DNA from 3 places in the Bradyrhizobium sp. LB11.1 genome. Region 1 is predicted to be linked to each of the others. Evidence: predicted binding sites of a transcription regulator. Region 1 holds the regulator's gene; each other region holds the start of a gene.
The links. The regulator LexA, encoded in region 1, represses DNA repair genes until DNA is damaged. The targets are predictions, from matches to a motif close to TGTTCNNNNTGTGTTCNG.
Positions count from the first base shown of each region.

Region 2: a site for LexA is predicted at 2,875-2,892, ahead of ABIA96_RS00640 (ImuA family protein). Genes of this name have one in related genera too.
Region 3: a site for LexA is predicted at 517-534, ahead of ABIA96_RS23270 (helicase-related protein). Genes of this name have one in related genera too.

Region 1 is NZ_JBEPTH010000005.1:323,308-327,337, forward strand. Features, by position in the region: gene ABIA96_RS15815 (ComEC/Rec2 family competence protein) at 1-1,235, shown strand, start outside; gene ABIA96_RS15820 (hypothetical protein) at 1,246-1,680, opposite strand; gene ABIA96_RS15825 (hypothetical protein) at 1,875-2,078, opposite strand; gene lexA (transcriptional repressor LexA) at 2,265-2,966, opposite strand; gene ABIA96_RS15835 (molybdopterin molybdotransferase MoeA) at 3,143-4,030, opposite strand, start outside.
Region 2 is NZ_JBEPTH010000001.1:141,586-145,615, forward strand. Features, by position in the region: gene ABIA96_RS00630 (error-prone DNA polymerase) at 1-519, opposite strand, end outside; gene ABIA96_RS00635 (Y-family DNA polymerase) at 516-2,108, opposite strand; gene ABIA96_RS00640 (ImuA family protein) at 2,005-2,808, opposite strand; gene ABIA96_RS00645 (putative DNA modification/repair radical SAM protein) at 2,972-4,030, shown strand, end outside.
Region 3 is NZ_JBEPTH010000009.1:88,714-92,743, forward strand. Features, by position in the region: gene ABIA96_RS23265 (DUF3108 domain-containing protein) at 1-156, shown strand, start outside; gene ABIA96_RS23270 (helicase-related protein) at 797-4,030, shown strand, end outside.

The sequences.
Region 1 (4,030 bases):
ATTTGCTGCTCTCGGGCGCGGAGGTTGCGACGCAAAGGTCGTTTTTCATGACCGCGGTGGTGCTGATCGCGGTGATGGTCGATCGCCGCGCCATCACGTTCCGCACCCTGGCGGTGGCAGCGCTGATCGTGCTCGCGGTCGCGCCGGAAGCGCTGGTGCACCCGAGCTTCCAGATGTCGTTCGCGGCGACGCTTGGGCTCGTCGCGCTGGTGCAGATCGGCATGCCGAACTTGTTCGCATCACCCGATCATTCGACGACTGCGCGGATCGCGCTATGGGGCGGCCGCGAGATCGCGATGTTGTTCATGGCCTCGATGATCGCGGGGCTTGCAACGACGCCCTATGCCGCTTTCCATTTTCATCGCGTCACGCCCTACGGCGTGCTCGCCAATCTCGGGGCGATGCCGGTGGTCTCGGCGCTGGTGATGCCGGCCGGGCTGTTGGGATTGCTCGCGGCGCCGTTCGGGCTCGACGGCGTGTTTTGGTGGTTGATGGGGATCGGCATCGACTGGATGATCGTGGTCACCCGCTGGGTGGCGGCGTTGCCGGGTGCTATCGGCCACGTCGGCGCCTTCGGCACTGCGCCGCTGGTCGCGGCAAGCCTGGGGCTCATCCTGATGGGCCTGTTGCGCACGCCGCTACGCTGGGCCGGCGCATGCGTGCTGGTGGCGGCAACGATCTGGGGTCTGTCGGTCCGGCAGCCCGACATTCTCATTGCCGGCGACGGCCACGCCGTCGCGGTGCGGGGCAGGGACGGGCAGCTGCATCTGATCAGGACGAGCAAGGACAATTTCCTGCTCAAGGAGTGGCTCGCGGCGGACGCCGACCCGCGCGATGCGGGCAGCGCCTCGCTGAGCGAAGGCGTGTCGTGCGACGAGTCCGGCTGCGTGACGCCGCTCCCCGACGGCCGCATGATTGCGCTGGCACTGCGTATCGACGCGCTGGCAGATGATTGCAGCCGTGCTGCACTGGTCGTGACGGCCCGGCCGGCGCCGCCGGATTGCGCCGCGATGGTGGTGGATCGGCCGCGTCTGGTGAGCCAGGGCGCGCTCGCGCTGACACGGCGTGGCGGCGGCTTTGCGATCGCGGCGGTGAGAGCGAAGGGCACAAGCCGACCCTGGTCGCCGGCAGCTGCCGGCGATGGAGAGTCCGGACTGGCCCTCATGCCACGATCGGCGGCTCCGCGCTCCAAAGACGCAACGCCATCGGAGGCCGACCTTCAGGCCGAGGATTGAGATCCACGCTTCAAGCGATTGGCAGACGCGGCGGCGTCGGGCGACTGTCAGCGGTGATCTGCGGCTTGTGCCCGCGCTCGCCGAGCGGCTGGGTCACGGGCAGCTGCAGCACGGTCGCGCGCTGGCCTTCGACCAGCTGTGTCACCAGCACGTATTTGCCGTCGGGGAATTCGATCGCGTCGTGATGGCGATCCGGAATGTGCGGATCGACCTTGCCGAACTTGCCGACGCGGGAGCTGATGGTGCGCGTCCAGATCCAGCGATTGTCGTAGCGGACGTTGTCGGCGAAGGCGAGCTCCGTTCCCGGCAGCAGGCAGACCGCGACCGACATGTCGGCTTCGGAAGCGAAGCCGCGCGTCGAGGTGCCGCGGAACGTTGTCGCGACGATCGTCTCGCCGACTTCTGCGGGACGCGTCGCGACGGCATGCAGGCTGTAGTCACACATCGGGTGCTCCTCAATCAGGATAGCAACCCGCGCCTCTGTCTCGGAGGCGCAGGCCTCTATCAGAGTGGAAGCCTGCAAGCGTCTGCTTGGTTGTGGGCAAATCTGCGGCTCGGGTCCGCAGCTTGCCATCACATTTTCTTTTTCAAATGCAGGAGGAACAAAGCCTGCGCTTGCGCATTCTTCGAGGCTCTCCGTCAGCAGTCGGCCGGTGCCGACCAGCCTGAATATTGCCAGGTCGGCTGCGTCTGCTGTTCGGCGGCATTGCGGGCACCGCGGAATTGTTCGCACGTGGCCCGCGACGCCCTGCGGGCGTGATGCTTTGGCTGCGACGCGAAAGCTTGTGACGCTGATGCTGCGATCAGCGCCATTGTGACGGCGCCCAAAATGATCTTGCGCATGGTTGTCTCCTCGGTCTCGCAAAGCCCTGCGAAGCGATCGGTGCTTCGTTGCGGCGTGCCGAGGATGTCGCGCCGGAGAGGTGGCCGGATAATCTGTGCGAAACCAGAAAGACTATCCAGCCGGAGCGGACAATCGTCCGCTCGAATTGTTGACGCGCGGCCTGCCGCCGGCAGGGCGCAACCGCCTCAGTATTTGCGATAAAGCCCGATGAGCTTACCCTGGATCTTCACCCGGTTGGGTGGAAGGATGCGGACCTCGTAAGCTGAATTCGCCGGCTCGAGCGCGATAGAGGCGCCTCGGCGGCGGAAGCGCTTCAAGGTTGCCTCCTCGTCGTCGATCAGGGCGACCACGATATCGCCGGTGTCGCAGCTCTCGTTGCGCTGGATCAGCGCCATGTCGCCGTCAAGAATGCCGGCGTCCACCATCGAATCGCCGCGCACCTCGAGCGCGTAGTGCTCGCCCGAGCCCAGCATGTCCGGCGGGACGCTGATGGTGTGGCTCCGGGTCTGCAAGGCCTCGATCGGTGTACCGGCCGCGATCCGGCCCATCACGGGCACCGCGACGGGACGCTCGCCTTCGTCGGCGGGCAGGCTGGAGGTCGTTCGCACCTTGCCGAGATTGCCCTCGATCACGCTCGGCGTGAAGCCGCGGCGGCTGCCGGCGGCGGCCTGGAGCTCAGGCAGCTTGATCACTTCAATGGCGCGAGCGCGGTTGGGCAGGCGGCGGATGAAGCCGCGCTCCTCGAGCGCAGTGATCAGACGATGGATGCCTGACTTCGAGCGCAGATCGAGCGCATCTTTCATCTCGTCGAAGGAGGGCGGCACGCCGCTTTCCTTCAGCCGCTCGCTGATGAACCGCAGGAGCTCGTATTGTTTGCGCGTTAACATCTCGACCAAAATCCCCCGGTTGATGTCGTCCGATTCCGAGACGCTGAATTCAGCAATAAGCCGCTACATGCTCGAAACAAATCATGAACGGACACTATATGTTCGATACATGTTCCGCAACTGCTTAATTTACCGTGAACGCGCTTAAGTTCGCGGAGCGCACGCGAACACAGCGGTCAGACGGGCAGTCGCAGCACCTCGCAAGGCGTGCCGGCTTCGGCTTTCGGCGCGAACGGCGCGCGCACGAGAAGTGCCTGTGCCGCAGCGAGATTCGCAAGCAGCGAGGAGTCCTGGTGATTGACGGGATGCGCTACCAGCGTGCCGTCATCACGCACATCGAGGCGCGCGCGAAGATAGTCCTCGCGCTGGTCGTTGGCGCCGACGTCGCGGCCGAGCACCGCGTGTTCGCGGCGATGGTGAACGACCGAACGGCCCGACAGCGCGCGAATCAGCGGCACCAGGAACAGGAACCCACAAACGTAGGATGACACGGGATTGCCGGGCAGGCCGATCACCCGCATCGCCCCGAGCTGCCCATTCATCATCGGCTTGCCCGGCCGCATGGCGATCTTCCAGAACGCCATCGAGATGCCTTCGGCTCTTAGTGCCTGCTGCACCAGATCGTGGTCGCCGACCGACGCGCCACCCGTCGTGATCAGGACGTCGGCGCCGGTTTCGCGGGCGCGGCGAATGCCGGCGGTGGTCGCCGCAAGCGTGTCGGCGGCAACCCCGAGGTCGACGGTGTCGGCACCCTCGCTGCGGGCAAGCGCATGGAGGGCGTAGCCGTTGGAATAGACGATCTGGCCATGGCCCGGCGTGCTGCCCGGCATGACCAGCTCGTCGCCGGTGGCGAGGATCGCGACCTTCGGGCGGCGCCGAACGGCAAGGCTCGGATGGTTCATGCCGGCGGCCAGCGCGAGATCGCGCTCGGTGAGCCGGACGCCCTTGCGCAGGAGCACGTCACCCTCGGAGAAGTCGATGCCGGCGGGGCGGATGTGCCGCCCGGTGACGCCTGCCTCCTTGATCGTGATGCGGTTGCCGTCTGCGAGGGTGTCCTCCTGGAT
Region 2 (4,030 bases), on a different contig from region 1:
GTCGTCGCCGCGATAGATCAGGCTCGCGGCCAGCCATACGCCCTCGGCGCGGCTCTCTCCGAGTTTTGCAAGAATATCCATCGCCTCCGCCGGCTCAAAACGATGCGGCAACGTCAGGATCAGGAGCTGGCCTTCCGAAAATTCCAGAAGATCGGCGAAGGTGAGATGGCATTCGCCCTTCTCGATTCGCGTGATGTCGTCGCCGCGTTTGCCACGGGTCAGAAGCTGGCACAGCCGGCCATAGGCGGCCCGGTCGCGCGGATAGACGAAAATGTCGGGCGTGCCGTCGATGAAGACGATACGCGCACCAATCAGCAGTTTTGGCTTGTGCAGCACCTTGTCATTGTCGAGCTCGTTCCACGCCCGCACCACGCCGGCGAGCGTGTTGTGATCAGCAATGCCGATCACGGGAATGCCGAGCTTGCTGGCCTGATGCACATAGGAGCGCGGATCCGAGCCGCCGCGCAGGAAGGAGAAATTCGTGGTGATGCCGATCTCGGCATAAGCTGATGTGTTCATGCGAAGAGGCCGTGCACATACCAGTTGGGCGGAGCGGGCTTGCCGGCGGCGTCGAACACCTCCCCCTCGTAAAGACCGTCGCGAAAGATCCAGAAGCGCAAACCCTCGGCATCCTCGATCCGGAAATAATCCCGCGTCAGCTGCTTGCCGTCCTGCCGCCACCATTCCATGGCGATGCGCTCGGGTCCTTCCACCCGCACCACCGCATGTTTTGCGCGCCGCCAGGTGAACTGATGCGGCGGGCCGTCCGGCACGGTTGCGAAGGGCACAGTGACCGGCTCCGGCTTGTCGAACAGCCGCAGGGGACGCAGCGGCGGCTCGCTCTCGGCACGTGCCGGCCATTCGGCCTGCATGGCGGCAGCGAGATGATGTTGAGCAGATGCGGCCAGCACCGCATGCTCGGGAATATGCGTATCCTGCGGCAAGTGCACGACGACGCGTTTTCCGCCGATCCGCGCAGCAATGCGGTCGATCAGCGCGGTGAGCTCGTCATTGTCGTGGACATGCGCGTCGAGATCGCGCTGCTCCTGCACCACGATTTCGGTGCGGCTCGCCGACAGCCGCACCATGTCGAAGCCGAAACCGGGATCGAGGGGATCGGCGAGTGCATCGAGGCGCTCGCGAAACAACCGGTCGATAACTTTGCTTTGCGTGACCGGTCGCCCGGTCTCGACCATGATCGCGCGCACAACGCCGTCGGTGCGGAAGAACGCGGCTTCCAGCCGGCGCGCACCCTTGCCCTGCTTTTCCATGGACGCGATCAGCGTATCGGCCAGCCGGGACAGCGTCATCGCGATCATGGTGTCGGTGGCGATCGGTTCGGCAAAACGCTTTTCGACGATGTAGTCAGGCAGCGGCTTGCGCGGACTGATCGGCGCATCGCCCCGCCCCAGCGCATGCGCGAGCAGGGTCGAGAACTGCGCGCCGAACCGCGCCGTGATTTCACTCGGCGCGCGCGAGGCGACATCGCCGATGGTCTTCAGCCCGGCGCGGCGCAGGCCGGTGGTGATGGCCTCGCCTGCACCGAGCGCGGATACGGGAAACCGGTCGATCGCTGCCGCCTCCCCGCCATCGGCGACGATGGTGCCCGTGGTCTGCCGCGTCAGCGTGCGCGCGCAGACCGAGGTGCCGGCAATCGCCGCGCTGACGGCAAAGCCCTGACGCGCCAGCGACCGGACCAGCGTCCGCAACAATGCAGCTTCGCCACCGAACAGATGCGCGCAGCCGGAGATGTCGAGGAACAAGCCGTGCGGCGCATCGAGCGCCACCAGCGGCGTGAAGCGGTCGCACCAGTCGGCGATGTCGCTCAGCGTCTTCGCATCGGCCACGGCATCGGCATCGAACACTTTCAAGTTCGGACAGATCGCCCGCGCATTCGCCAGCGGCTGACCGATGTACAGGCCGAGCCGCTCGGCGGCCTCGTCCAGCGCATGGATCACCAGCGTATTGTTGTCCTTGACGACAACGATGCTCGGATCATTGGTGTTACCCAGCCCGGCGCTGTTGAAGAACCGCTGAATCCGGTCGATAGGCAGGCGCGGCAGCCACAGGCTGAGGATACGCCGACGGCTCACTGAACTGGCACTCATCACACTTCCATTCCATGATCCACCGGCCGCACGGGCCATGACGATTGCGCAACAGCTCGACATCGAAGCGCGGCGCGCCCCAGGCACTCCAAGGCGCCGCAGGCATTGAAGCTGATCCCGGCGGCGAATGCGCCGCACGCAGCATCCATCGTGTTTCCGCAGTCGAGGGCAGCGGCTGCGCCGCCATCCGTAGCAGTAAGCCAGTGACGCCGGACGATTGGGCAGCCAGCGTCAGCTTGCGGCTCGCGACGAGATCGAACTGTCTCGTCTCGCCCCAGAGTTCGAGCACGACGGCGCCGAGCGCATCGCAGGCGAGCGCATCGGCCGAGGTGCGTAGCGCGCTCTCGACATCGGCGGCACGCACCATCACCACCCGGCGCGGATCGAGGCCGATCTCGGCGAGCCCGCTCATCGACAGCGCGCCGGTTTCAAGTTCCGAGAAATCCTGCCGTACCCACAGCAGCGGCCGGCGCACCGTCACACGGCCCGCAAGCCCGGTGACAAAGCCCGTCGCAGCCGCGCCCTGAGACCCGGCGCAAAACACCTCGTGGATCGCCGCGCGCGCGAGCCCGCCCTTCAAGGCACGGTCGACCTCGCCGTGGCCGAGCGCAACGCGGTCGCGTTGATGCACGACCTCCGCCGTCTCGATCCGTTCGATCTGGCTGCGCAAGGTCGCAAGCGCGCTCATGCGTGCGCTCATGCTCGCCGCTCCTTCAGAGGTGATTGCCGGTGGCTCTCAAAAAAGAGAACCAGCGGCTGGCTCATTTGTTCATGATATGTTCTAATATAAAGCTAACGGCGCTCGAAGAGTCAATCGAATTGCGATTGATCGAATTCATGAGCTGAATCAAAGGGATTCCGGGATGGACGTACAACGCAAGCTGGAGCTTCTGGCGGACGCAGCCAAGTACGACGCCTCCTGTGCCTCCAGCGGCACTGAAAAGCGGGATTCCAGCGACGGCAAGGGCATGGGCTCGACCGCGCCCGGCATGGGCATCTGCCATTCCTACGCGCCGGATGGACGCTGCATCTCGCTGCTCAAGGTGCTGCTCACCAATGCCTGCAATTACGACTGCCTCTATTGCGTCAACCGCGCCTCCTCCAACGTGCCGCGCGCCCGCTTCACCATCGACGAATTGGTCAAGCTGACGCTGGACTTCTACCGGCGCAATTACATCGAGGGTCTGTTTCTCTCCTCCGGCATCATTCGCAGCCCCGACTACACGATGGAGCAAGTGGTCAGCGTCGCTCGAAAACTGCGCGAGGAGCATCATTTCCGCGGCTACATCCATCTCAAGACCATTCCGGAGGCCGACGACGCGCTGATCGCGGAAGCCGGCAAATATGCCGATCGTCTCTCCATCAACATCGAGATGCCTGAGGACACGAGTCTCCAACAATTCGCGCCCGAGAAGGACGTGCGCGCGATCCGCCGCACCATGGGCCGGCTGCGGCTGAGGCTGGACGAAGCCGAGGAAATCAGCAGCACAAAGACGAAGGCGAAGCCGCAGCATTTCGCGCCGGCAGGACAAAGCACGCAGATGATCGTCGGCGCTGATAGCGCCTCCGATCACACCATTCTCCACACCAGCGCCAATCTCTACGGCTCCTACAAGCTGAGACGCGTCTACTATTCCGCCTTCAGCCCGATCCCGGATGCCAGCCGTGCGTTGCCTCTGGTACAGCCCCCCTTGCTGCGCGAGCACCGGCTCTACCAGGCCGACTGGCTGATGCGCTTCTACGGCTTTGACGTCGGCGAGATCGTCGACGACAGCGCGATGCTGCCGCTCGACATCGACCCCAAACTCGCCTGGGCGCTGCGCCACCGCGACCGTTTTCCGCTCGACGTCAACCACGCCAGCCGCGAGGAATTGTTGCGCGTGCCGGGCTTCGGCACCAAAGCGGTCGAACGCATCATCGCA
Region 3 (4,030 bases), on a different contig from region 1:
CAGCGCAACATCGAGATCGCCCTCGCGCCCGTCGCGGGCACGCGGGTTTTGGTCCCGTTCTGGCTGAAAGTGCCGACACCCATAGGGCCGGCGATGCTGGAAGCGACCAGCTTCATCACCACCGCCCAGCCGCCAAGGGTGGCGAAGACGCAGTAGGCGCCGCTGCCGTAGCCCGGATGGAGCGCAGCGCAATCCGGGATTCTTCGCTTTGGCCCCCGCATTCCGCTCCGCTCCATGCGGGCTACGGCCCCATGAGTGATATCAACGACTTACCTACTGTGCATGGGGTTGTTTTCGCAAGATGCGGTGAGTGGGCCTTCGCTGCCCGGAATCCATTTGACTCCTCCCCGATTCTGATTCGACTCCGCGCCGTCCCCAACTTAACGAATTCCGTCGCCACATCGCCGCTTGTGCGACAGGGCAAAACTCCATCTAGTGCGGTGGAAACAAGAGCCCCGCGACATGTTGCGTGAACGTAACAGGACTCAAGGGCGAGTCAGCGATTCGGCCGCGATTCGTTCTAGACTCGTTCCGAAGCTTAAGGGCACAGGGAAAAGCGTCGCAAAGTGAGACAGTTGCGCGAGGTTTGGGGAGAGCGCTCCCACATAGGCGGTGTGCCCCTCACCCTGAGGAGGCCGTGCCAGCGGCCGTCTCGAAGGGCGAGGGGCCTGGCTTGTTCCGGTTTGGCATCAGCCGGGCCTTCATCCTTCGAGACGCGCTGACGCGCTCCTCAGGATGAGGGTCGGCAGAACGGCACTGACATTCGCCCTATCAGCCATTACCTAATCAATCAGACATGGCCTTTTCTTCCTCCCCCTTCGCTTCCGAGCGCGCGCCCGGCGCCGGCGTCACCGCGGTGCTCGGGCCGACCAACACCGGCAAGACCCATCTCGCCATCGAACGGATGCTCGCGCATTCCTCGGGCATGATCGGGCTGCCGCTGCGGCTGCTGGCGCGCGAGGTCTACAACAAGATCGCAGCCAGGGTCGGCAGCGACGCCGTCGCGCTTGTGACGGGCGAGGAGAAGATCAAGCCGAAGAGCCCGCGCTATTGGGTCTCGACGGTCGAGGCGATGCCGCGCGACCTCGACGTTTCCTTCCTCGCCGTCGACGAGATCCAGATCGCCTCTGACCTGGAACGCGGCCACGTCTTCACCGACCGCATCCTCAACCGCCGCGGCCGCGACGAGACGCTGCTGCTGGGCGCGGCGACGATGCGCCCGATCATCGAGCGGCTGCTGCCCGGCGTCTCCATGATCACCCGGCCGCGGCTGTCGCAGCTGGAATTCGCCGGCGACCGCAAGATCACGCGCCAGCCGCGCCGGACTGCGATTGTCGCCTTCTCCGCCGACGAGGTCTACGCCATCGCCGAGCTGATCAAGCGCCAGCATGGCGGCGCCGCCGTGGTGCTGGGATCGCTGTCGCCGCGCACGCGCAATGCGCAGGTGGAGATGTTCCAGAACGGCGAGGTCGACTATCTCGTCGCCACCGACGCCGTCGGCATGGGCCTCAATCTCGACGTCGACCACGTCGCCTTCGCCTCCGACCGCAAATTCGACGGCTACCAGTTCCGCAGGCTCACGCCGGCCGAATTCGCGCAGGTCGCGGGCCGCGCCGGCCGCGCCACGCGCAACGGCACCTTCGGCACCACGGGCCGCTGTGGCCCGTTCGAGCCCGAGCTGGTGAACGCGCTCCAGAACCACATCTTCGACCCCGTCAAGATGCTCCAGTGGCGCAATTCGAAGCTAGATTTCTCCTCCCTCGGCGCCCTCCAGGTGTCGCTGAACCTCGCCCCCGGCCACGAGGCGCTGACGCGGGCACCGATCGCGGAAGACATGCGCGTGCTCGACCATGCCGCCCGCGACGTCGAGGTGCGCGATATCGCGCATGGCAAGGCGGCCGTGGAGCGTCTCTGGGAGGCCTGCCAGGTCCCGGACTACCGGAAACTGTCGCCGGCGGCCCATGCCGAGCTGGTGACGACGCTCTACGGCTTCCTGATGCAGAAGGGATGCATCCCCGATTCCTGGTTTGCGGCCCAGATCGACCAGGCTGACCGCGTCGACGGCGATATCGACACGTTGTCGGCCCGGATCGCGCAGATCCGCACCTGGACCTTCGTCGCCAACCGCCCGGACTGGCTGAAAGACCCCGAACGCTGGCAGGGGATCGCCCGCGAGGTCGAAAATAAATTATCGGATGCGCTCCATGAACGCTTGACTGAGCGTTTCGTTGATCGCCGGACCAGTGTATTGATGCGCCGCCTGCGGGAGAACACGAGCTTGAATACGGAAATCGGCAAGACCGGCGAAGTCATCGTCGAAGGCCATGTCATCGGCCGCCTCGATGGCTTCACCTTTGCACCGGATGCGGCGGAAGCCGGCTCCGATGCGAAAGCCTTGCAGGCTGCCGCGCAAGCGGTTCTCGCCGGCGAGATTAACGCGCGTGCCGAAAAGCTGGGCAATGCGCCGGACGATCAGTTCGTGCTGACGTCCGACGGCACCATCCGCTGGACCGGCGATGCGGTCGCGCGGCTGACCGCGGCAGAGGAGGCGCTGCATCCGCGCATCCGCATCATCTCCGACGAACGCCTCACGGGAGCTCCACGTGAGAAGGTGCAGGCGCGGCTCGACCTCTGGCTCAAGACGCATATCGAAAAGCTGCTCGGGCCGATGTTCGAGCTGTCGAAGGCCGAGGACGTCACGGGCATCGCCCGCGGCATCGCCTACCAGCTGGTCGAGGCGCTCGGCGTGCTCGAGCGTCCCAAGATCGCCAACGAGCTGAAGGATCTCGACCAGCCCTCGCGCGCCGTCTTGCGCAAATACGGCGTCCGCTTTGGCGCCTATCACATCTATTTCCCCGGCATTCTGAAGCCCGCCGCGCGTGCGCTGGCCGCGCTTCTCTGGGCGCTGAAGCAGGACAATGTCGATCTGTCGGCGCTGTCGGGCGCACAGCATCTGGCGAGTTCGGGCCGCACCTCGTTCCCGGTCGACAAGCAGCTGCCGCGCGATGCCTATCGCGTGCTCGGCTACAAGCAGGCCGGTGAGCGCGCCGTGCGCGTCGACATTCTGGAACGCCTCGCCGATCTGATCCGCCCGGCGCTGGCCTGGCGCGAGAATTCACCCGGCGAAAAGCCCGCCGGCGCGTTTGACGGCCGCAGCTTCGTGGTGACGCAGGCGATGACCTCGCTCACCGGCTCCGCTGGCGAGGATTTTGCCTCGGTGCTGCGCGCGCTCGGCTATCGCATGGACAAGCGCCCGCCGCTGCCGGCGAAGCCGGTGGCTGCTGTTGCCGAGACGCCGGTGGCTGAAGCCAGCGCTGAGGCTTCCGCCGAGACGCCCGCGACCGAGGAAGCCGCAGTCGCTGCGGACGCCGCGATTGAAGCCGCTGCCGAACCGGTGACCGTCGAAGACGCGCCCGGCATGGAGCAGCACGACGAGCCCGCGCAAGAAGAGCCAGCGCTCGAAGCCTCGCCTGAAGCGCCCGTCACGCCGGAAGATGCCCCCGGCATCGCGCCGCCGGCGGAAGAGGCTGCTGCGCCCGCAGAGGCTGCCGCTGAAGCCGCTCCCGCTGAGACCGCCGCAACGGAAGCTGCTGCATCGACCGATGCCGCCGCGCCTGCAGACGCTGCCGCTGCACCCGCCGAGCCCGAGCTGATCGAAGTCTGGCGTCCCGCCGGCCGCCACGAGGATCGCAAGCCGCGCCACGAGCGTCATCGCCACCAGCGCCACAACAACCAGCGTCCGCAGGCCGGCGCTGAGGCAGGCGCCGCGCCCGCCGAGGGCGAAGCGGCGCAGGCCGCCGACGGCGAGAAGCGCGGTGAGCGCCATCGTCATGGCGGCGGTCATCGTCGCGATGGCGGCAGAGACTTCCGCAAGCCGCGCGAAGGTGGTGCTGAAGGCGCGCCGCGTCCCGAAGGGCGCGACGACCGGAATCGCAGTTTCCAGGGCAAGGACCGCGACAACAAGGGCAAGTTCGGCGGCGATCGTGACAAGGGCCGCGACAATCGTGGCCGCGACCGCGACAAGGGGCGC